DNA from 4 places in the Vibrio sp. AK197 genome. Region 3 is predicted to be linked to each of the others. Evidence: predicted binding sites of a transcription regulator. Region 3 holds the regulator's gene; each other region holds the start of a gene.

The links. Region 3 encodes PurR, which represses purine synthesis genes. Its sites were predicted from a motif close to TNANGNAAACGTTTNCNTNA; they were not measured.
Region 1: a site for PurR is predicted at 3,305-3,324, ahead of purT (formate-dependent phosphoribosylglycinamide formyltransferase). Genes of this name have one in related genera too.
Region 2: a site for PurR is predicted at 1,381-1,400, ahead of glyA (serine hydroxymethyltransferase). Genes of this name have one in related genera too.
Region 4: a site for PurR is predicted at 3,035-3,054, ahead of purM (phosphoribosylformylglycinamidine cyclo-ligase). Genes of this name have one in related genera too.

Annotation. Positions count from the first base shown of each region.
Region 1 covers NZ_CP096430.1:1,428,546-1,433,872, reverse strand. Annotated here, with positions in the region: gene M1D72_RS13825 (response regulator) at 1-380, opposite strand, end outside; gene M1D72_RS13820 (ATP-binding protein) at 367-1,698, opposite strand; gene M1D72_RS13815 (SLC13 family permease) at 1,707-3,125, opposite strand; gene purT (formate-dependent phosphoribosylglycinamide formyltransferase) at 3,385-4,563, shown strand; gene M1D72_RS13805 (thiopurine S-methyltransferase) at 4,630-5,277, opposite strand.
Region 2 covers NZ_CP096430.1:2,303,727-2,309,053, reverse strand. Annotated here, with positions in the region: gene vexH (vibriobactin export RND transporter permease subunit VexH) at 1-442, shown strand, start outside; gene M1D72_RS17750 (YitT family protein) at 511-1,110, opposite strand; gene glyA (serine hydroxymethyltransferase) at 1,457-2,707, shown strand; gene M1D72_RS17740 (hypothetical protein) at 2,759-3,085, opposite strand; gene lipA (lipoyl synthase) at 3,237-4,202, opposite strand; gene lipB (lipoyl(octanoyl) transferase LipB) at 4,199-4,861, opposite strand; gene ybeD (DUF493 family protein YbeD) at 5,037-5,315, opposite strand.
Region 3 covers NZ_CP096430.1:2,035,194-2,040,520, forward strand. Annotated here, with positions in the region: gene cmoM (tRNA uridine 5-oxyacetic acid(34) methyltransferase CmoM) at 1-191, opposite strand, end outside; gene elyC (envelope biogenesis factor ElyC) at 305-1,108, shown strand; gene purR (HTH-type transcriptional repressor PurR) at 1,547-2,554, shown strand; cyclic di-GMP riboswitch class I at 2,713-2,805, shown strand; gene M1D72_RS16560 (TfoX/Sxy family DNA transformation protein) at 2,902-3,495, shown strand; gene M1D72_RS16565 (TVP38/TMEM64 family protein) at 3,674-4,351, shown strand; gene M1D72_RS16570 (DUF7577 domain-containing protein) at 4,370-4,699, shown strand; gene M1D72_RS16575 (alpha/beta fold hydrolase) at 4,683-5,327, opposite strand, start outside.
Region 4 covers NZ_CP096430.1:700,070-705,396, reverse strand. Annotated here, with positions in the region: tRNA gene M1D72_RS10345 (tRNA-Pro) at 1-15, opposite strand, end outside; gene smrA (DNA endonuclease SmrA) at 536-1,117, shown strand; gene rluF (23S rRNA pseudouridine(2604) synthase RluF) at 1,219-2,232, shown strand; gene upp (uracil phosphoribosyltransferase) at 2,315-2,941, opposite strand; gene purM (phosphoribosylformylglycinamidine cyclo-ligase) at 3,117-4,157, shown strand; gene purN (phosphoribosylglycinamide formyltransferase) at 4,160-4,798, shown strand; gene M1D72_RS10315 (tellurite resistance TerB family protein) at 4,914-5,327, shown strand, end outside.

The DNA of each region.
Region 1 (5,327 bases), 610 kb from region 3:
GTACGGATCGCGTTTTGTAACTGCTGTGGATTCCAAGGTTTCTCAAAATAATGATCAATGCCTGCGGCGTTAATTGCCGTAATGGTATCAGAGTGGGTTGCTTGACCGGTAAGTAATACTTTTTTGGTGTGCTTAAAGCGAATATCTTGTGCGACTTCAGTTAGCAATTGAATCCCTGTTTTTTCAGGCATGACATGATCAGAAACCAGCACCGCGACATATTCTCCCTGAGCATCCAATTCATCCATAAACGCTAACGCCTCTCCAGCCGATTCGCACTCTTCGATCGACAACCAATCAGAGAACATTTCAAGATCCTGTGCGACCGCACTGAGCACTTCCCGCTGATCATCAACACACACGACATTAAGCTTTTCCATAACATTCCTCCACCGGCAATTTAATTCGAAAAATGGTGTACTGATTATCGCTTTTTACTGCTACCGAACCACCATATCCCGTCACTATCCGTTTCACGATTGCCAAGCCAAGCCCCAGCCCAAATGACAATCCGCCTTTCTTCGTCGTGAAGTTAGGCTGAAAAATTTGCCTGCGTACCGATTCATTCATCGCAGGTCCGTTATTAGCAATGGTGACCAATATTCTGCTCTTATCGACTCGAGTTTGAATCAAAATTTGCGGATTGTCGGTCTCTTGCATTGCATCACACGCATTTTTGATGATATTCACCCACACCTGAACTAATTCGGTCTCAGAGCATTGAAACTTGGGTAACTCCGCAGGCCGCACTTTCAGCGCGACCCTGCGTAAATCGCTTTGCAGTAGTACCGTCGCTTTGTTCAGGGTGTCATTAATGTCCACCCACTCCTCTTGATTGATTTCCGTTTTGCCTAACTGCTTTACTGACTGAACAATACCAATTGCATGTTTCGAGGCTAGGTGCAGATCATGCAAATCTCGTCCTACTTGCCAGAACCGCACCGCTTGCTCTGGCTGAGCAAGCCAATGTGGTGATAATTCCCCATTCGGTAGTGCCTTCGCCAACTGTTTCGCCAGACGACGCTCAATACCACAATAGTTTTCGATTTGATTGGCTAACAGACGCGCTTGAGATGAAGAGCAACGCTGACCTTGTGTCAGTCCATGCTGATAATATTCCACCTCATCAGGATGCGCTTCTTCAAGCAGTTGCTGAATAACCGTTTCTAGTTGGCGACTTTTGCTGCTCACAACCCCTATCGCATTATTGAGTTCATGCGCCAGCCCAGCGGCTAACTGGCCCAAAGTAGTCATCTGTTCAGCTAGATGAAGCTTCTGTAACGCTCGCTCTTTCGCAATGGCCTCTTGGGTTGCACGCCTTTGCCGCTGAGAAAGCTCTTGTACAATGACGGGCATAAATTGTTCGGTTAGCTTCCCCCAGCTGTGCTCTTCCACAGCTTGAGTATGGCGGTCAATCCACGCTAGCGTTGTCTCAACCTTGGCGACCACACTTGAAGACGGTATCCAAGTTCGAGAGAAAAAACTGTGCACACCAATAAACGCACCGCTGCTCGCGCTGAACACTTTGATGTCACTGTCATCATCGTGGGAATAATAGCCATCGAGTTCGCCCTCAATGACATAATAGAGGCGATCATTAAACCCACCTTGCACCAGTAACTGTTGACCACTAGCAATGGTGAGCTGCCGATTTGAATCGGAAAAATACACTTCAATGAGTTGATTAGGTTGCATCATCGCTACCTTTACCCGATGTGGCCTACGGCGTGAAGAATCCACACCATAACAAAACTCAGCACGACACCAACACAACCTAGTGTTGCACCTACTTTGACCATTTGCCGGCTCTCGATATGGCCCGTGGCATGAGCAAGAGCATTGGGCGGCGTACTGATTGGCAGTGACATGCCCAGCGATGCCGCAAAGGTCACCACTAAAATCATTGTCACTTCTCCGCCCAGCGGCGCAAGGCTGGTCATTGAGGCGCCAAGCGCTGCCATGATGGGCATAAGCAAGTTCGCGGTTGCCGTATGAGACATAAAGTTTGCCATCAATAAACACAATAACGCTGCGCCAAAAAGCACGACATATGGCGAGTACTGATCAAACGGAATGCTATTGACGACCAAGCTTGCTAAACCGGTTTGATCTAATGCAAGCCCAAGTGCGATACCACCCGAGACCAGCCACAAAACATCCCAAGAGATCTTTTTCAGGTCTTCTTTATTGATGATACCCGTTAATGAAAACACTGCCACGGGAATCAAAGCAATGGTATAGCTATTCATGCCGTGTAAGTCGCCCATTAGCCACAATAAAATCGTCAAACCAAAGGTAATATAAACGACGTACGCTTTGGGCGTTTTAAGAAACTTACCCTTTATAGAGAGCTCAATGCTACGCTGTTTCGCTGGATACAAACTGTTTAGTAATCCCCAAGCCAACGCCATCATCACGACCACAAAAGGAACGCCAAACACCATCCACTCGCCAAACGAAATTAAGTTGTCACCGACTAAATATTTAAGGGCGATGGCATTAGGAGGCGTGCCAATCGGTGTCCCTATTCCGCCGATATTGGCTGCGACAGGAATACATAAAGCAAACGCAACTTTTCCAGGATCTTTGGGAGCGAACAACGCCATCACCGGCGTTAAAATTGAGAGCATCATCGCCGTCGTCGCCGTATTGGACATAAACATCGAGAAGATAGCCGTAATCAGCATCAGTCCAAGCATCACGTACTTCGGGTTATGACCGAATGGTCGCAGTAAAACACGCGCTAAGTTAACATCCAAGCGATACTTGGTCGCGGCCATCGCCAGAAAAAAACCACCTAAAAACAGCATGATGATCGGGCTGGCAAAGGTTGCCATCACATCATGATAATCCAATAACTGACCGAAATGCGGTTGCCCTTGCTCAAGGCGTAAAAACACCACCCCTTTATTAGATAGCATCAGCAATTCAAGAAGAATGATCACCACAGATGTGGCGTAAATTGGAATGGGCTCTAACACCCAACATAAGGCCGCGAGTAAAAAGATGGCGATAACTCGCTGTTGCAGTACGGTAATGCCGTTAAAAGGAAACGCGGATAATGGGAGGCATAGCACCACAATAGGGATAACAATAGGTAGCCAGTATTTGATGGATAATCGCATAGTAAATAAAGCCTTGTTATTGTCACTGCGCCGAGAAAACACTCCTCGAACTTCATACTGTTTACTATCCTCGCGCTAAGACCGATTTCAGGCTTGGGGTTAGATCAAGGATTCCCTAATCGCCAACTTATTTGTTTAAAAACTGTGCTTTAGTTCTTAATTTGTCCACTTTTACACCACCACGCAAACGTTTGCTTTTTTATTAAAATTCCGTATCATGCGAGCCAAACATTGTTAAACACACCAATTTGAGGCTGTTATGTTTGGTTCAGCAACCCGAAAAAGTGCCACTCGTGTCTTGCTCTTAGGCTCTGGAGAATTAGGCAAAGAAGTCGCGATAGAATGTCAACGTCTTGGGCTAGAAGTCATTGCCTGTGACCGCTATGCCGATGCCCCGGCAATGCAAGTTGCCCATCGTAGCCACGTTCTAAACATGCTTGATGGTGAAGCGCTTGAAGCAATTATTGCTCTTGAAAAGCCGGACTTTGTCGTCCCTGAAATCGAAGCAATCGCGACGTCAAAATTGGTTGAGCTCGAAGCGACAGGTCTGAATGTCGTGCCTTCGGCTAAAGCCACTTTACTGACCATGAACCGTGAAGGAATTCGCCGTTTAGCGGCTGAAGAGCTAGGCCTCACCACTTCGCCATATCAATTTGCGGATAACTACCAAGACTTTGTCGCGGCGGTTGAACACGTGGGCTTACCGTGTGTCTGTAAGCCTGTTATGAGTTCATCAGGCAAAGGACAAAGTGTGATTAAAACACAGCAAGACATTGAAACTGCGTGGAATTACGCACAAGATGGCGGCCGCAGTGGCGCAGGACGAGTTATCGTCGAAGGCTTTATTGACTTTGACTATGAAATTACGCAATTAACCATCAGTGCTAGCGATGGCGTTCATTTCTGCGCCCCGATAGGCCATCGCCAAGAAGATGGCGATTACCGCGAGTCTTGGCAGCCACAAATGATGTCTGAAAAAGCGCAGCAAGCCGCTCAAGAAACCGCTGAAAAAATCGTCACGGCATTGGGGGGTTATGGTTTATTTGGTGTTGAATTGTTTGTGAAAGGTGACACTGTCATTTTTAACGAGGTCTCACCTCGCCCACATGATACCGGGCTTATCACACTTATTTCCCAAGATCTTTCAGAGTTTGCTCTGCATGTCCGTGCCTTTACTGGATTACCGATTGCTAGTATCACTCAATACGGCCCTTCCGCCTCCGCAGTGATACTTGGTCAGGGCACTTCCGGTGATATTCAGTTCTCCGGTATCAATGAGGCTTTAGCGTCACCAAAAACCCAGTTACGCCTGTTTGGTAAACCAGAAATTGATGGTCGACGCCGCCTTGGTGTTGTCGTAACACAACGTGACGACCTAGAAACCGCAATCAGCGATGCGGTAGCAGCAGCTCAAAGCGTTAACGTTATTTACAACTGATTCGGTTTTCACCATACACCTCCAATAAAAAGGCTTACCTCAAGGTAAGCCTTTTTACATCGCTGATTATGATTCGATCAAGAACACTTCTTCAGCAAAGCGACTCATGCCCTTATCGGCGATTTTAGGATGTGTGTCATCGGCGTCATCACGATACAAATGCGTGATCGTATACCCTTGAAACAGTTCACGCACTTCTTGCTCGGTGACCGAAAATGGCGGGCCAGACATTTCATCTTGGTTATAATCCAACGTCACTAACAGAACGCGGCCACCTGGATTCAGTGACTGTTTTATGCGCTCAGCATACTCGACTCGCATCTCCTTTGGCAAAGCCACCAGCGCGGCACGGTCATAAATAATGTCCACGCTTTCAATTGGCGCGGTAAAAAAGTCGCCAACATAAATCGAGAGTTCATCAAACTGATAGAGCTCATGCCTTGCGTCCACAGGAATCACAAGCGGAGTGTAGAAGTGCTCCGCAAAAAAAGAGCGGACAGCGATGTTACTCAGCTCAACCCCCTGCACGTCATTGTGTTTACTGGCCAGCCACACCAAATCTTCACTTTTACCACACAGTGGAACCAAAACTTTATCTTCGCGCTTTGGCTGAAGCTTAGGCCAAAATTGAATTAATAAGGGGTGAACATCGTCTTGATGAAAGCCAATTTGGTTAGATGCCCACTTTCTATGCCAGAACTCAGGATCTCGCATTCTGATTCCTTATGTTTACCGATTATTATGGCTATTAGAATAAACGAATT
Region 2 (5,327 bases), 270 kb from region 3:
TGGCGGCTTTCTTGGCATGTGGCTAATGGGTGAGGGGATGAACATCTACAGCCAAATTGGCATGATTATGTTAATTGGCATGGTCACCAAAAATGGCATTTTGATTGTTGAGTTTGCCAACCAACTTCGTGATCGTGGGATTGAGTTTGAAAAGTCGATAGTGGATGCAGCTGCGCGTCGATTGCGGCCAATTTTGATGACAGCCTTTACCACGTTAGCTGGCGCGATTCCATTAATTACCTCTCAAGGGGCTGGCTATGAAAGCCGAGTCGCGGTCGGGACGGTCATCTTCTTTGGAATGGGATTTGCGACGTTAGTTACCTTGTTTGTGATTCCTGCAATGTATCGCCTCATTTCCGCCTCGACGCGTTCTCCTGGTCATGTGGAAGCCGAGCTTAATCTTGAATTGAGTCATGATGTTAAAGCTCGTTCGACACATTAGCGGCATGTGTGTGTTTGGAGGACTAAAAAGCCCGCGTTTGCGGGCTTTTGCATTATGACATCGCCACTCTAACTGTAGGTAACGGTATAACGAGTTGGTTTATGATTCATGGCCAGTACAATATTGAGTACCACTGCGCCAAGTACCGAGAGGGCGATAGTCAGAGAGGAAACAAAGAAAAATGACGCCACCAAAATCGCGCAGTCCAACACCATTTGTGACTTGCCGACTGAGAGGCCAAATTTATCTTGAAGGTAAAGGCACAAGACATTAAACCCGCCAAGACTCGCACGATGGCGAAATAGAATCAGCATACCGAGGCCCATCAACAAGCCTCCAATCACGGCGCAATATATCTCATTAATCATATCGACATGGATGACCAAGTCAGAATGATCGACCAGAATCGACACTAAGCCGCCTGCCACCGCACTATTCAGAGCAAAGGTGCCTCCAAATCGCCGCCAAGCCATTAAGTAAAATGGGCTATTAATTAAAAAGTACAAACTGCCAAAAGAGAGTGGAACAAAATGGGTCGCGAGTAGGGCTAAACCTGTGGTTCCTCCAGTCAGTAAGCCAACAGATTTTAAAAAGAATACCCCTTGGGCAACAAGAAAGGTGCCCGTTGCAATGGCGATCCAATCTTCCTTTATTGAATGTTTTTCCATCAATTTTAATTTAAGTATGAGAAATATGACGAGCATACTAAGGAAAACCTCAGATTTTCGGTAGCTTGGAAGGGAAAATTAAGGTAAACCTATGTAATTATGATTTTACGCAGTGTAAAGGTCTAAGTTGACACTTCTGCTAATAGGGATATACCCAGCTTAATTGCTTTATACTGGACGTAAGTCATCATGAAAAAACTGCATGACAAAAAGTGAAATTTTCGCTTTATGACCTTAAGTATATTCTGTAGAATGCGCGCCATATTACGGTGACGAAAACGTTTGCTTTTGGTCGTTGAATGGTTTTTTCGCAATTTTCAGTAAAAATCTGAGTCAGGAGATACAGATGCTAAAGCGTGATATGAACATCGCAGATTATGATGCCGAGCTGTTTGCAGCAATCCAGGAAGAAACACTTCGCCAGGAAGAACACATTGAACTTATCGCTTCAGAAAACTACACCAGTCCACGTGTAATGGAAGCACAAGGCTCTCAGCTTACTAACAAGTACGCTGAAGGCTATCCAGGCAAGCGCTACTACGGTGGTTGTGAATACGTCGACAAAGCAGAAGCTCTCGCGATCGATCGCGCATGCCAACTGTTTGAATGTGAATACGCAAACGTGCAGCCACACTCTGGTTCGCAGGCAAACAGTGCAGTGTATATGGCGCTACTTAACCCAGGCGACACGGTTTTAGGTATGAGCCTTGCGCACGGTGGCCACCTGACTCACGGTTCTCCAGTGAACTTCTCTGGTAAGCACTACAACGTTATTCCTTACGGTATTGATGCCCAAGGTCAAATCAATTACGACGAGATGGAAGCGCTTGCTCTAGAGCACAAACCAAAGATGATCATTGGTGGTTTCTCGGCTTATTCGCAAATCGTTGATTGGAAACGTATGCGTGACATTGCCGATAAGGTTGATGCTTACCTGTTTGTTGATATGGCGCACGTTGCTGGTCTAATTGCTGCGGGTGTTTACCCAACGCCACTACCTCACGCACACGTTGTGACCACCACAACTCACAAAACATTAGCAGGCCCTCGTGGTGGTTTGATTTTGTCAAACGCTGGCGAAGACATGTATAAAAAACTGAACTCAGCGGTATTCCCTGGTGGCCAAGGTGGTCCTTTGATGCACGTGATTGCTGGTAAAGCCGTCGCGTTCAAAGAAGCGATGGAACCTGAATTCAAAGCCTATCAGGCTCGTGTTGTTGAAAATGCAAAAGCGATGGTTGCTCAATTCCAAGAGCGTGGCTACAAAATCGTCTCTAACAGCACAGAAAATCATTTGTTCCTAGTGGATTTGATCGACAAAGATATCACAGGTAAAGAGGCGGATGCGGCTCTTGGCGCGGCAAACATCACTGTGAACAAAAACTCAGTGCCTAATGACCCTCGCAGCCCGTTTGTGACATCTGGTATCCGTGTTGGTACGCCAGCGATTACTCGCCGTGGCTTTACCGTAGAAGATGCCAAGCAGCTGGCTAATTGGATGTGTGATGTTCTAGATAACATCAATAGTGAAGCGGTGATTGAAGAGACTAAGCAAAAAGTGCTTGAGATTTGTAAGCGTCTACCTGTTTACGCTTAACAGTAAAGGCTCGTATAAAAAAGCCCGCGATACTCGCGGGCTTTTTTGTGGTTACTTATTAATGTTTAGTAAGGTGCCTGATTTGCACTTAAACGAGTAATACTTGCTGGTTTCATTAAACTTCCCTAACCCTTCGCCGTCACAGTAGTCAATGTTGATATCGCGCATTGTGGTTAAGGTGTCTTCACTGTCGAGTGCGAATTTAGCGCCGTCAGCACAGGCGATACGAATGCGGCCATCGTCGCTTACAGAATAGAGGTCAACTTCTGTGTTACACAGTTCAAATGAGGCTTCGCGGTAGTTATCTTGTGAAGTTGTGGATGAGCATCCAGCCACTGAGGCGGCGATAACCACCATAGCAAGTCCAAGCTTTTTCATAATAGTTCCTTGAAATGGCGTGAATTAGGTTTCTAGTCACGAGGTTTTAAATTAAGACTATCCACACTGTGCGACCTTTTCAAGATGAATACTAAAAAGGGTTAGTCGAATGACTAACCCTTTTCGAAGCTTGTGGCAGAGATCGAATTGGTTATTTGATCTCTACACCTTTTGCTTGAAGGTCAGCATGGTACGAAGAACGTACAAATGGCCCGCAGGCAGCGTGTGTGAAACCCAGTTCCAGAGCAATGTCTTTTAATTCATCAAACTCTGATGGCGGCACATAACGTTCTACCGGCAAGTGGTGACGGCTTGGCGCAAGGTATTGACCAAGGGTCAGCATGGTGACGCCATGGGCACGTAAATCTTTCAGGACTTCGACGATCTCTTCTTTGGTTTCCCCAAGGCCCATCATCAAACCTGATTTAGTCGGGACATCAGGGTGTTGCTGTTTAAATTTTTGTAGCAGTTGTAAAGACCACTTGTAGTTCGCGCCAGGACGCGCCTTACGGTAAAGGCGCGGTGCGGTTTCTAGGTTGTGGTTGAACACATCCGGTGGATTGTCTTTAAGTAAATCCAGTGCAACGTCCATGCGCCCACGGAAATCTGGTACGAGTGTTTCGATACGAATCTCTGGGTTCAGCGCTCGAATCTCACGGTTGCAGTCTGCAAAGTGTTGAGCGCCGCCATCACGCAAATCATCACGGTCTACCGACGTAATCACCACGTATTTTAGCTTCATATCCTGGATTGTTTTGGCGAGCTTTTTCGGCTCATCGGCTTCTGGGGTCAACGGACGACCATGGGCAACATCACAGAAAGGGCAACGACGTGTACAGATAGCACCCAAAATCATAAATGTCGCCGTGCCATGGTTAAAACACTCAGCGAGGTTAGGGCACGATGCTTCTTCACACACTGAATGCAAATTATTTTTGCGCATTGCAGACTTAATGTCTTGAATGCGTTGGCTATCCGCCGGCAATTTGATTTTCATCCAATCCGGTTTACGCAGGATTTCTTTTTGTTCGGTTGGCATGTTCTTAACAGGAATCAATGCCATTTTATCAGCGTCACGGTATTTAACGCCTTTTTCCATCTGGATAGGTTTGCTCATGCTTCTTTACCTGTGAAAGGTGCTTCTGTACTGAATTCTACGTGCTCGTACGCTAATCGTTCGACGAGGTGTTCAATGAGTTGCTGTTCAACGGTATCTATGTCGCTTGGCCCGCCGAGTTGGCTAACTTGCACCATCTCCATGCCTGAGTAGCCACATGGATTAATACGCAAGAACGGGGTCAAATCCATATTGACGTTCAGCGCCAAACCGTGAAACGAACAACCTTTGCGGATGCGCAGTCCCAGAGAGCAGATTTTTTTGCCATCAACATACACACCTGGTGCATCCGGCCTTGCGCTTGCTGTGATATCAAACGAACCAAGCGTGTTGATGACAAGATTTTCGATGTGCGTGACCAGATCACGCACGCCAAGTTTTTTGCGGCGAAGGTTAATCAAAAAATAGACAACCAATTGCCCGGGGCCGTGGTAAGTCACTTGACCGCCACGGTCACTTTGAACCACGGGGATATCGCCGGTATTGAGAAGATGTTCTGCTTTGCCTGCTTGACCCTGAGTAAACACGGGATTGTGTTCGACAAGCCATATCTCATCTAGGGTTTCGTCAGTGCGGTTGTCGGTAAAGTCATGCATGGCTTGCCATATCGGCAAGTAATCACATTGACCAAGCCTTTTGACGATCAGCTGGTTTTGCATGCGGGTATCCATCTTCAATCAACAAGTGGCTGCGATTATAAACGTCTTAGCCGTCATGAACTATACGTTGATAACACATTTTTAACCTTAGAAAGGCTAAAGGTTTTTTATCTTATTGATTATAAAAAGAAAGCAGCAAACGCTGCTTTCAAAAAAAATTTAACTTTTAAAAAAATTACAGAACCATGCGCACGATTTCAATGTCACCCAGCTCTTTATAAAGCACTTCGACTTGCTCAATTGAGGTGGCTTTAATGGTAACCGATACCGAGTGGTAGTTGCCTTTTGCACTAGGTTTGACTTGCGGGTTGTAATCACCTGGCGCGTGACGCTGAATAACTTCTAACACAAGATCTGGAAGCTCTGGTTTTGCGTAACCCATGACCTTGTAAGTAAAAGAACAAGGAAACTCAAGCAGGTCTTTCAATTTTGCGTCTGAGTTGATTGTTAGCATAGAGGAACTCCA
Region 3 (5,327 bases):
TTTTGCGACATCTGTGCCAATCCGCCCCCGGCATCTAACACATGCAGTGGTTTATCCTCACCACCAAACTCTGCTAGAATCTGCTCAAGATCTTGCCAAACAATCACTTGGCGGATTTTTCCTTTATCGGAGCCGTAAATGTTTTTTGCAAATTTGTGGGCAATGTCGTCGAAATTACGGTCTTCTATCACTGGGCTTGCGTTATCATGAATTAATGTGTCGCTATTCTGTCACAAGATCCGCAGGAATAAAGAGGCATTGTCTTTTTTTATAATCAACTGATGTTTTTTCGGGCTATTTAAGTATGTTTGAGCTGAAAAAGGTTGTATCAGCGCTGCTGATGCCACTACCAGCAATGTTAATCATTGGCTTTATTGGCCTGATGCTGATTATGTTCACCACACGTCAGAAGTCGGGCTGTTTGATTGTACTATTTTCGTTTATAGGTATCTTTTTAATTGCGTTCCAACCCGTTTCTTCACGTCTTTTAATGCCGATGGAGCGCCAACATTCTGCGTTTTTCCCGGTTGATGATGCCATCGATTACGTGATGGTACTGGGCAGCAGCCACGTGGTCGATGATGATATTCCGCCAACCTCTCAACTGAGTAGGACGGGATTGATGCGCTTAACCGAGGGAATTCGGGTATTGCGAATGTACCCAGGGGCCAAGCTGATTTTATCGGGATATTCTGGTGGGTCAGAAGTCAGTAATGCTCGCATGATGGCCAAAGTTGCCTTAGCGCTTGGGGTATCAAAATCCGATATTATCTTGTTAGAAACCGCTAAGGATACCTGGGAAGAAGCGCGCCAAGCGGCTGCATTTGTGCGTAATAAGAACTTGGTCTTAGTCACGTCAGCCAGCCATATGCAGCGAGCTCTGAATGAGTTTCATGCCGCTGGTTTAGAACCCTACCCAGCGCCAACCAACTATCTGGCTCAAAAGGAAATCTCTCAAGTTTGGGAACGCTACACACCTCGAGGTAAGTATATTGAACAAACTGAAATTTTTTGGCATGAGCTCTTAGGTAAAATTTGGCAAACCCTGAGAGATTGGGCTTCAGACTATGAAGAGACCGCCATCGAGGCGCAGCACACCAACGCTTAAATGGCCGTAGTGCTCGCCTTGTATCCAGCCGAAGTTATTGCTTCGGCTTTTTTATCGATAATTTCAACCTTCAGCAAACCGTGATTCTCAATTTTCGCAATCAGTGATGTAGCTGCCAGTCTAAATTTTAGGTTATGGAAATGTATCTCAAAATCGGCGCGAACCATGCTGAAGATTGATAAAAACCGCCTATATTAACCCTGTGGTTCGTTACCTTAGAAAAATGTCAGAAAGATGAATTAGTCACGGTTTTTGTTTGCCTCAAGCAACAATGCAGTCTAGAATCTACGCCGAAAATGACTATAACTAGAAGCTTGACAGTGATGAACCGCTTAATTTAAGAGCGGTTTTTTGTATTTATAATCCGTATAAATTCCATGTCATTCAGCTTACTTATTTTACCCAACATCTAGCAGTACTTTCGAGTGGACAAACCCTATGGCTACCATTAAAGATGTCGCCCGTTTAGCCGGCGTGTCAACAACAACTGTATCTCATGTCATTAATAAAACTCGTTTTGTTGCGGAAGCAACACAAGAGAAGGTAATGGAAGCAGTCAAGGAGCTTAATTATGCTCCGAGTGCCGTTGCACGCAGCTTGAAATGCAATACGACCCGCTCGATTGGTATGCTAGTTACCCAGTCGACTAACTTGTTCTTTTCTGAAGTGATCGACGGTGTAGAAAGTTACTGTTATCGCCAAGGTTATACTTTGATTTTGTGTAATACCGGCGGTATCTACGAAAAGCAACGCGATTACATTCGTATGCTGGCAGAAAAGCGTGTAGACGGCATTTTAGTGATGTGTTCTGACCTGACTCAAGAGCTATCAGAAATGCTTGAACGTCACTCCGATATTCCAAAAGTCATCATGGACTGGGGTCCTGAGAGTTCTCAGGCTGATAAGATCATTGATAATTCAGAAGAAGGAGGCTACCTCGCCACCAAATATCTGATTGACCATGGTCATCGTGACATTGCTTGCTTGAGTGGCCACTTTGAAAAAGCGGCTTGCCAAGAACGCATTCAAGGCTTTAAACGCGCAATGAGCGAAGCCAATCTCCCCGTCAACGAGGATTGGATCCTTGAAGGTAACTTCGAATGTGATACCGCCGTCCTCGCTGCAGACAAAATTGCCTCTTGGGATCATAAACCAACCGCGGTTTTCTGCTTCAACGATACTATGGCATTGGGGCTTATGAGCCGATTGCAGCAAAATGGGATCCGCATTCCAGAAGATATGTCCGTGATTGGATATGACAATATTGAACTAGCTGAATACTTTTCACCTCCTCTGACTACCATCCACCAGCCCAAGCGCCGCGTGGGTAAGAACGCTTTTGAGATCCTGTTAGAGCGCATCAAAGATAAAGAGCATGACAAGCGAATTTTTGAAATGCACCCTGAAATTGTTGAACGCCATACAGTAAAAACTCTAAATAAATAAACAACATAGCGTACGTCTGTGATGAATGACTTATTTTCTGGATCAATCGCATACTTTGAAATCATTACCTGAACCAAGATCACATTTTTGAATATAAATCGTGATCGGTCCCGCACAACCTGTTTTATGCTGTTTCTTGATGTAACAACGTAACCAAGCCACGCACAGGGCAAACCATTCGAAAGGATGGGACGCAAAGCTTCCGGCCTTACCCATAAGTGACAGTTATGAAAGGTAGCGGGGTTGCCGATGGCAAATATGCAAATTAACAACATACTGACAATAGTTTGCATAGTTTTGCTAATCTCTCGGACCTGAACTGGTGGCATCAAACCGAGAAAATAAGCATGGACAAACCAGTACTTAAAGATTCAATGCGTCTATTCGAGCAGCTAGGCAGAGTAAAATCTCGTTCAATGTTTGGCGGATTTGGGATTTTTGTTGACGACACAATGTTCGCACTTGTGGTCGGAGATAAACTCCATATTCGCGCGAATGAGAAGTCGACAGGAGAGTTTAAAGACTTAGGTTATGAACCTTATGTCTACAAAAAACGCGGTTTCCCCGTCGTCACTAAGTACTATGCAATGCCAATGGACTGGCCAAGTAACACCGATTACATTCTGACTTTAGCAAAAGATGCACTATCGATTGCTAAGAAAGAAAAACAAACCCAGCAACAAGCGAAACCTGACCGCTTGAAAGATCTTCCCAATCTTAGGCTTGCAACAGAAAGAATGCTTAAAAAAGCCGGTATCTCTTCCGTGGAACAACTGGAAAAGACTGGTGCACTAGAGGCATACCGTGCAATCCAAGATACGCACGCTTCAGACGTGAGCTTAGAACTACTTTGGGCTTTAGAAGGTGCGATTAAGGGAACTCACTGGTCGGTGATTCCGCAAGACCGTCGCACCGAGTTGATGGCTGGATTGAACGGCTAAGTTAAGTGATACATCAGAGCCAGTGTAGCAATACACTGGCTTTTTTTATGCCTCAATGAAATTTTCTGCCTTTTGTCCGGTTCTTATTGATATTGACTTATTATGAACATTAGCTGGTCATTAAGTTCACGACTGACAGTCAATGGTCACTCGGTGTTATCAAACAAAAGGACACAAGATGTATAAGAAGATTCTGCTAGCCGCGCTATTACTGCTCATCATCGTGCTGATCGTAAGTCAAACTCGCACCTTCATTACCCTCGAATCCGCCAAACATTACCAACAGCAATTGGCGCTGTTCATCGAGCAAAATTTTGTGATTGCCGCCAGCATCTACTTTGTGGCGTATGTCCTTGTCACAGCCCTGTCTATTCCGGGGGCAACCATCATTACCCTACTTGGCGCAGCACTGTTTGGCTTTTGGTTCAGCCTGTTGCTCGTTTCTTTTGCCAGTACACTTGGCGCAACCTGCGCTTTTTTACTCAGTCGTTATTTTTTCCAAAACTGGGTACAAACTCGGTTTGGCGATAAACTCGAGGTTATTAATCAAGGTATAAAAAAAGATGGTGCATACTATCTGTTTTCTCTGCGCCTCATTCCGATTTTTCCATTCTTTGTCATCAACCTGGTCATGGGACTCACCCCAATTGCGGTTCGTCAGTTCTATTTCGTTAGCCAAATCGGTATGTTGCCAGGGACGGCCGTGTATCTAAATGCCGGTACCCAGCTCGCTCAAATTGATTCCCTTTCCGGTATTGTGTCACCATCGGTTCTACTTTCGTTCGCTCTACTGGGTATTTTCCCTATACTTATCAAATGGGTAGTACGGCGTTGGAAACTCACGCCTTCACAATAATTATTCAGTTAAGGGAAGATGGTGAAAATCTATATTGGAGAGAGTCCGGTTGATGCGCATATCGTTTGCGGATTACTCAATACCGACCTCATTGACTGTGAAGTCCGTGGCGATGCCCTGTTTTCAATCCAAGGTGAAGTACCATTTGACGATTCGACTGCGCCTTACATTTGGCTCAACGAGCCGAGCCAACACGTGAAAGCAAAACGCATCATTAAAGAATTTATGACATATAAAACTAGGCACAAAGCGGACTGGCACTGCATGCAGTGTGGGGAACTAAACGAAGGTAACTTTGCGATTTGCTGGCAATGCGGCGAACCCTACACGCCTAACTCAGTGACGTGATGCTCACTTGCTCTTGAATAAAACGAATGGAGTGTTGATTAAACTCATCTGCTTTTTCGATATTGCACACATGCCCACAATCTTCCAATTCAAGCAATCGGCTGTGTTTATGCGCAGCCACCATTTCTTTAACGGGTTGAATAAACATGTAATCCAGCTCGCCCATCACGTATAAGGTGGGAATCGCCAGTTCTTTATCTTTGAAGTAACGCATCAAAGGGTTTACCTCCGAGGTTAAGATATACCAACGTTTAAACTCCTTTTGGCATAACTTCTTCGCCTCACCGATAAACAGTAGTCGTGATTGTCTTTGATTACGCTGCGGCATCACGATATACGCAAATAATCGATATAACCACATGTAAGGGATAACATGCTTAAATACCCCACCAAGGGTAACAAGTATCTGAGAACGGGCGTTAAAGCGCGTTACAGCGCCGCCAAGAACCATTGACTGGACACGATGCGCTGCAATTTCTGCCAGTGTACGTACGATTATTGTTCCCAGTGACATCCCGACAAAATGGGCCTGAGGAATATTAAGATGATCCATCACATGCAGGATATCTCGTGACACATCTCGAAACGTGTAGCGCTGAGTAATAATATCTTGTAACAATCGGTTCGA
Region 4 (5,327 bases), 1.3 Mb from region 3:
CTGCGCTATTCACCGAGTGCTTGCCATTATCGTTGGCAACGGAGGCGTATGATACGGATTCTTAATGTGAACGCAAGCCATTTTATGAAGTTTTTCTTGAATTACTTTCGTTCGCTCAAAACTCAATCAATCACGATAAAACGTGATTAAAGGCACAGCTTTCAACACTCTTTTCATGACTCGCTTTCGTTATTGATCTAAGTCAGTGTTGATTATTTAACCAACTCCTATGCTTAGCTTGTCTTCGATAACTTTAGTGATGGTATCGGCTGATTGTTGCTATCTGGTAATGCGTAGCAGGTGACAGAGCTTAGCTCATTGTCTTCAATAGGCCGAGAATGTATACGGGATCATCCGATAAGTTATCAACGGCAAATCTCCTCACTAAATCGCTTAGCGTTCATCTTAATCAGTGAACACTCGCTTTGCACCGGGTTAGATGTTTATCTAATCCGGTTTTTTGTTTTCCAAGATATCGTCACCGTTTCAGCCCTGATATACTCACCGTATTGTTCCCACTTTTTGAGAAGCCGTTATGTCTCAAGACGATGATTTTTCTCTGTTTCAAGAGATGATGGGGGATGTAAAACCTCTCCAACACGATACAGCAGAACATAAGAAAACCCATTCGGTGACAGAAGCCCAACTCGCAAAACGTGAGGCGGCAATTTGGCTTAATGAGGACAACCCTGAGTATCTCTCCGTCGAACACACCACCATGATCAAACCACAAGATGTGATTGAGTTTAAACGTGACGGCGTACAAGATGGCGTGTATCGCAAATTACGCTTAGGAAAGTATCCAATACAAGCTCGGCTCGACTTGCATCGAAAAACCATCAAGCAAGCCCGCGATGAAGTCATTAGGTTTCTCAAACAATGCATTGAAATGGACATACGCACTGTCGTGATTGTTCATGGACGTGGTGAGAAATCGAACCCACCAGCGTTGATGAAAAGTTATGTCGCAACTTGGCTGGAGCAAATTAAAGATGTGCAGTGTGCGCACAGTACGCAACGTCATCATGGCGGAACAGGCTCGGTTTACGTCTTACTGCGCAAAAGCAATGACAAAAAGCTAGAGAACCGAGAACGCCATCAAAAACGCATGGGCTAGCCCCCCTATTGGTGTTAAACTTAATCTCCTATATGAAAAGCAGCCTCTCGCTGCTTTTTCTTTCCCTAACGCCGTTGTGAAACGTAATAAAGAGAGTTCGCATGTCACAAAGTTCAGAGAAACGCCTTAATAAATACATCAGTGAGACAGGGTTTTGTTCGCGCCGAGAGGCCGATAAATTAATCGATCAAGGACGAGTAACGATTAATGGCGTCGTGCCAGAAATGGGGACCAAAGTTCAACTTGGTGATGAAGTGTGCATTGATGGTAAGCCTGTCGCCAGCAAAGAAAAACCTATCTACATTGCGCTCAACAAACCTACAGGCATCACCTGTACGACAGAACGCGACATTCCGGGCAACATCGTCGATTTTATCGGACATAAAAAACGTATATTTCCTATCGGTCGCCTTGATAAACCGTCTGATGGTTTGATTTTTTTAACCAACGATGGCGATATCGTCAATAAGATTTTGCGCGCGGGTAATAACCACGAGAAAGAGTATGTGGTTCGTGTCGATAAACCAGTAACTGATGAATTTATCAAACGTATGAGTTCCGGTGTCCACATTCTAGATACCGTCACCTTACCGTGTAAAGTCACCAAAGAAACCAAGTTTTCTTTTCGTATCGTGTTGACCCAAGGTTTAAACCGTCAAATTCGCCGTATGTGTGAATCTCTCGGTTACGAGGTCTACAAATTACGCCGTGTGCGGATTATGAACATCTCTTTAGATGGTATTCCCAATGGCGAGTGGCGCTATTTAAGCGATGATGAAGTTAAGCAGATTCTTACCATGTGCGAAAGCTCAAGTAGCACTGAGGAAGCCTCTAAGCTCGATGCCCAAGGGCGGAAGATTCGCAAAGCAACGGACGCTAAGTTGTATGATAGTCGAGAAGAGAACCAACCCTCTAAAGCTCGCCGTAATCAAACACGGACTTTTAAAGGGAATAATGCTGATACACTTCGCCATGCTCCAAATTCTAAGAAAGCACGTGGTGAGCAACCATCAAAACCGGCCAACAAATCTCGCTCGGGGCGCCCACAAACCAATGAATCACGCCCTAACGTAAACAAAAAGCGCGTTGGTGGAACGCTCAGCCTGAAAAAGTAATCCGGCTGAACGCTATAAATAAGCATATTTATCGATCAAAAAAGGGAGCGCTATGCTCCCTTTCTAATATCTCAGTAAACACCTATTTGGTGCCGAAGATCTTATCACCAGCGTCGCCAAGACCCGGTACGATATAGCCTTTATCGTTCAGCTTTTCATCGATAGCGGCGGTGTAAAGCTCAACGTCTGGGTGGGCTTTTTCGAGAGCTTCGATGCCTTCTGGTGCTGCCACTAAAACCAACACTTTAATGCTTTGGCATCCCTGCTCTTTCAGTAGATCAATCGTTGCAATCATTGATCCGCCAGTCGCAAGCATTGGGTCAACAACCAAAGCGATGCGCTCTTCAATATTCGAGGTTAATTTATTAAAGTAAGGGACTGGCTCAAGGGTTTCTTCATCACGGTAGATACCGACAACACTGATACGAGCGCTTGGCATATGCTCAAGTACGCCATCCATCATTCCAAGACCCGCGCGTAGAATCGGAACAACAGTAACTTTCTTACCTTTTAATTGATCAACTTCAACCGGACCATTCCAACCTTCAATGGTCACTTTCTCTGTTTCAAAATCAGAAGTCGCTTCATATGTGAGCAAGCTACCAACTTCGGTGGCTAATTCACGAAAACGCTTAGTGCTGATATCACCCTCTCGCATAAGACCTATCTTGTGTTTTACTAGCGGGTGTTTTACTTCAACAACTTTCATTTTCATCTCCGGCAATAGGCAAATTTTAATCAAACCTGCTGATTATATACGATTCCGGTTCAAATATCTTGATCTATCATAAGATAAAAAAACATGCGCAAACGTTTGCTCTTTAACTTTATACGCTGTTAGAATAGCGCCGTTTTCATATCCACAGATAACCGAGGACTTCCCTGTGAGCGGTAATAACTCTTCACTTAGCTACAAAGATGCAGGCGTTGATATTGATGCAGGCAACGCGTTAGTCGACCGAATTAAAGGTGCAGTAAAACGCACTCGTCGCCCAGAGGTCATGGGTGGCTTAGGTGGTTTTGGCGCATTATGCGAATTGCCAACCAAATACAAGCAACCGGTTCTGGTTTCAGGTACCGATGGTGTAGGGACCAAACTACGCCTCGCCTTGGATATGAACAAACACGATACTATCGGTATTGATTTGGTCGCAATGTGCGTCAACGATTTGATTGTGCAAGGTGCAGAGCCCCTCTTTTTCCTCGACTATTATGCAACGGGTAAACTGGATGTCGATACCGCAGCGGATGTTGTTTCGGGTATCGCAGAAGGCTGTGTTCAAGCAGGCTGTGCGCTGATTGGCGGAGAAACAGCTGAGATGCCAGGCATGTACGAAGGTGAAGACTACGATGTCGCTGGTTTTTGCGTCGGCGTCGTAGAGAAAGAAGACATTATCGATGGGACCAAAGTCCAAGCTGGTGATGCCCTTATTGCTGTTGGTTCAAGTGGCCCGCATTCTAACGGCTATTCATTGGTTCGTAAGATCCTTGAAGTGTCTAACGCAGATAAAAACGAGCAACTTGAAGGACGCAGTGTTGGTGAACACCTTCTAGAACCAACCAAAATTTATATTAAATCGGCACTGAAAATGATTGCCGAGCATGATATTCACGCGATTTCACACATCACAGGTGGTGGCTTCTGGGAGAACATTCCACGAGTCCTACCTCAAGGCACCAAAGCCGTGATCGATGGCAATAGCTGGCAATGGCCTGCGATTTTCTCTTGGTTGCAAGAGAAAGGCAATGTCGATACACACGAAATGTACCGTACATTTAACTGTGGTGTGGGCTTAATTGTCGCACTACCAAAAGCTCAAGCAGATGCCGCTGTCGAACTTCTTAAGCAAGAAGGCGAAAATGCTTGGGTCATTGGTGAGATCGCCACAGCAACAGATGAAGAAGAACAAGTAGAGATCAACTAAGCATGAAAAGTATTGTTGTTTTAGTTTCAGGAAATGGTACTAACTTACAAGCCATCATTGATGCCTGTGAAACCCAGATTAAAGATGGCAAAGTCACTGCTGTTTTTTCAAACAAAGCAACGGCGCATGCGTTAGAACGAGCAACAAAAGCGGGTGCCGCAGCGCTCGCTTTAGATCCGAAATCGTTTGAAACACGTGATGCGTTTGACCAGGAGTTAATGCGTCAAATCGACGAATACGAGCCAGATTTAGTCGTACTTGCTGGCTACATGCGTATTTTGAGTAACGAGTTTGTTCGTCGCTACCTTGGTCGAATGATCAACATTCATCCTTCTCTGCTGCCTAAATACCCTGGATTAAATACTTATCAGCGTGCGATCCACGCGGGCGATGAGGAGCACGGTACCAGCGTTCACTTTGTGACCGAGCAGCTTGATGGTGGGCCCGTTATTTTGCAAGCCAAAGTGCCGATTTTTGACGAAGATACAGTTGAAACCCTCACTGCGCGAGTTCAAACTCAGGAATATCGTATTTACCCGCTGGTCGTGAAGTGGTTTGTCGAAGGTCGTTTGGCGATGATCGATGGTAAAGCCGTGCTTGATGGTCAGCCTTTAGGGATTCATGGTCACGCGGGTGAATAACACCTCACCTTCAAATGATTAAAAAGACAGCGAGCCTTAATGGCTCGCTTTTTTTGTTAATCTTCTATTCATCACTACTCTCTTATTCTGTCGTTACTGCCAATAGGAGGTAACTATGGATCTCAAAGGTTTACTTAACCAAGCACTGAATTCCGATATCGTTCGTCAGGGTAAGCAGCAATTGCAAACCCAAACCCAAAACCTCAAACAAAACCCCAACACGCTAAAAACGCTGGGGACAGGCGCTGCTGCCGGCGGGCTCGTTGGGCTCTTGATGGGCTCTAAAAAAAGCAAAAAGATGGGTAAAACGGCGCTAAAAGTCGGAGGCGCGGCGGCTCTAGGAGCACTTGCTTATAAAGTTTACAACGATTGGCAGAACAAGCAGCCTGATGGTGCGCCACAGGAAACCTTTGATGCCAACGATGAACGCCACCATATCATTATCATTAAAGCGATGATTGCTGCAGCGAAAGCCGATGGCCATGTAGATGACAATGAAATGGCCCGCATCGAGGAAGCTTTACAGGGC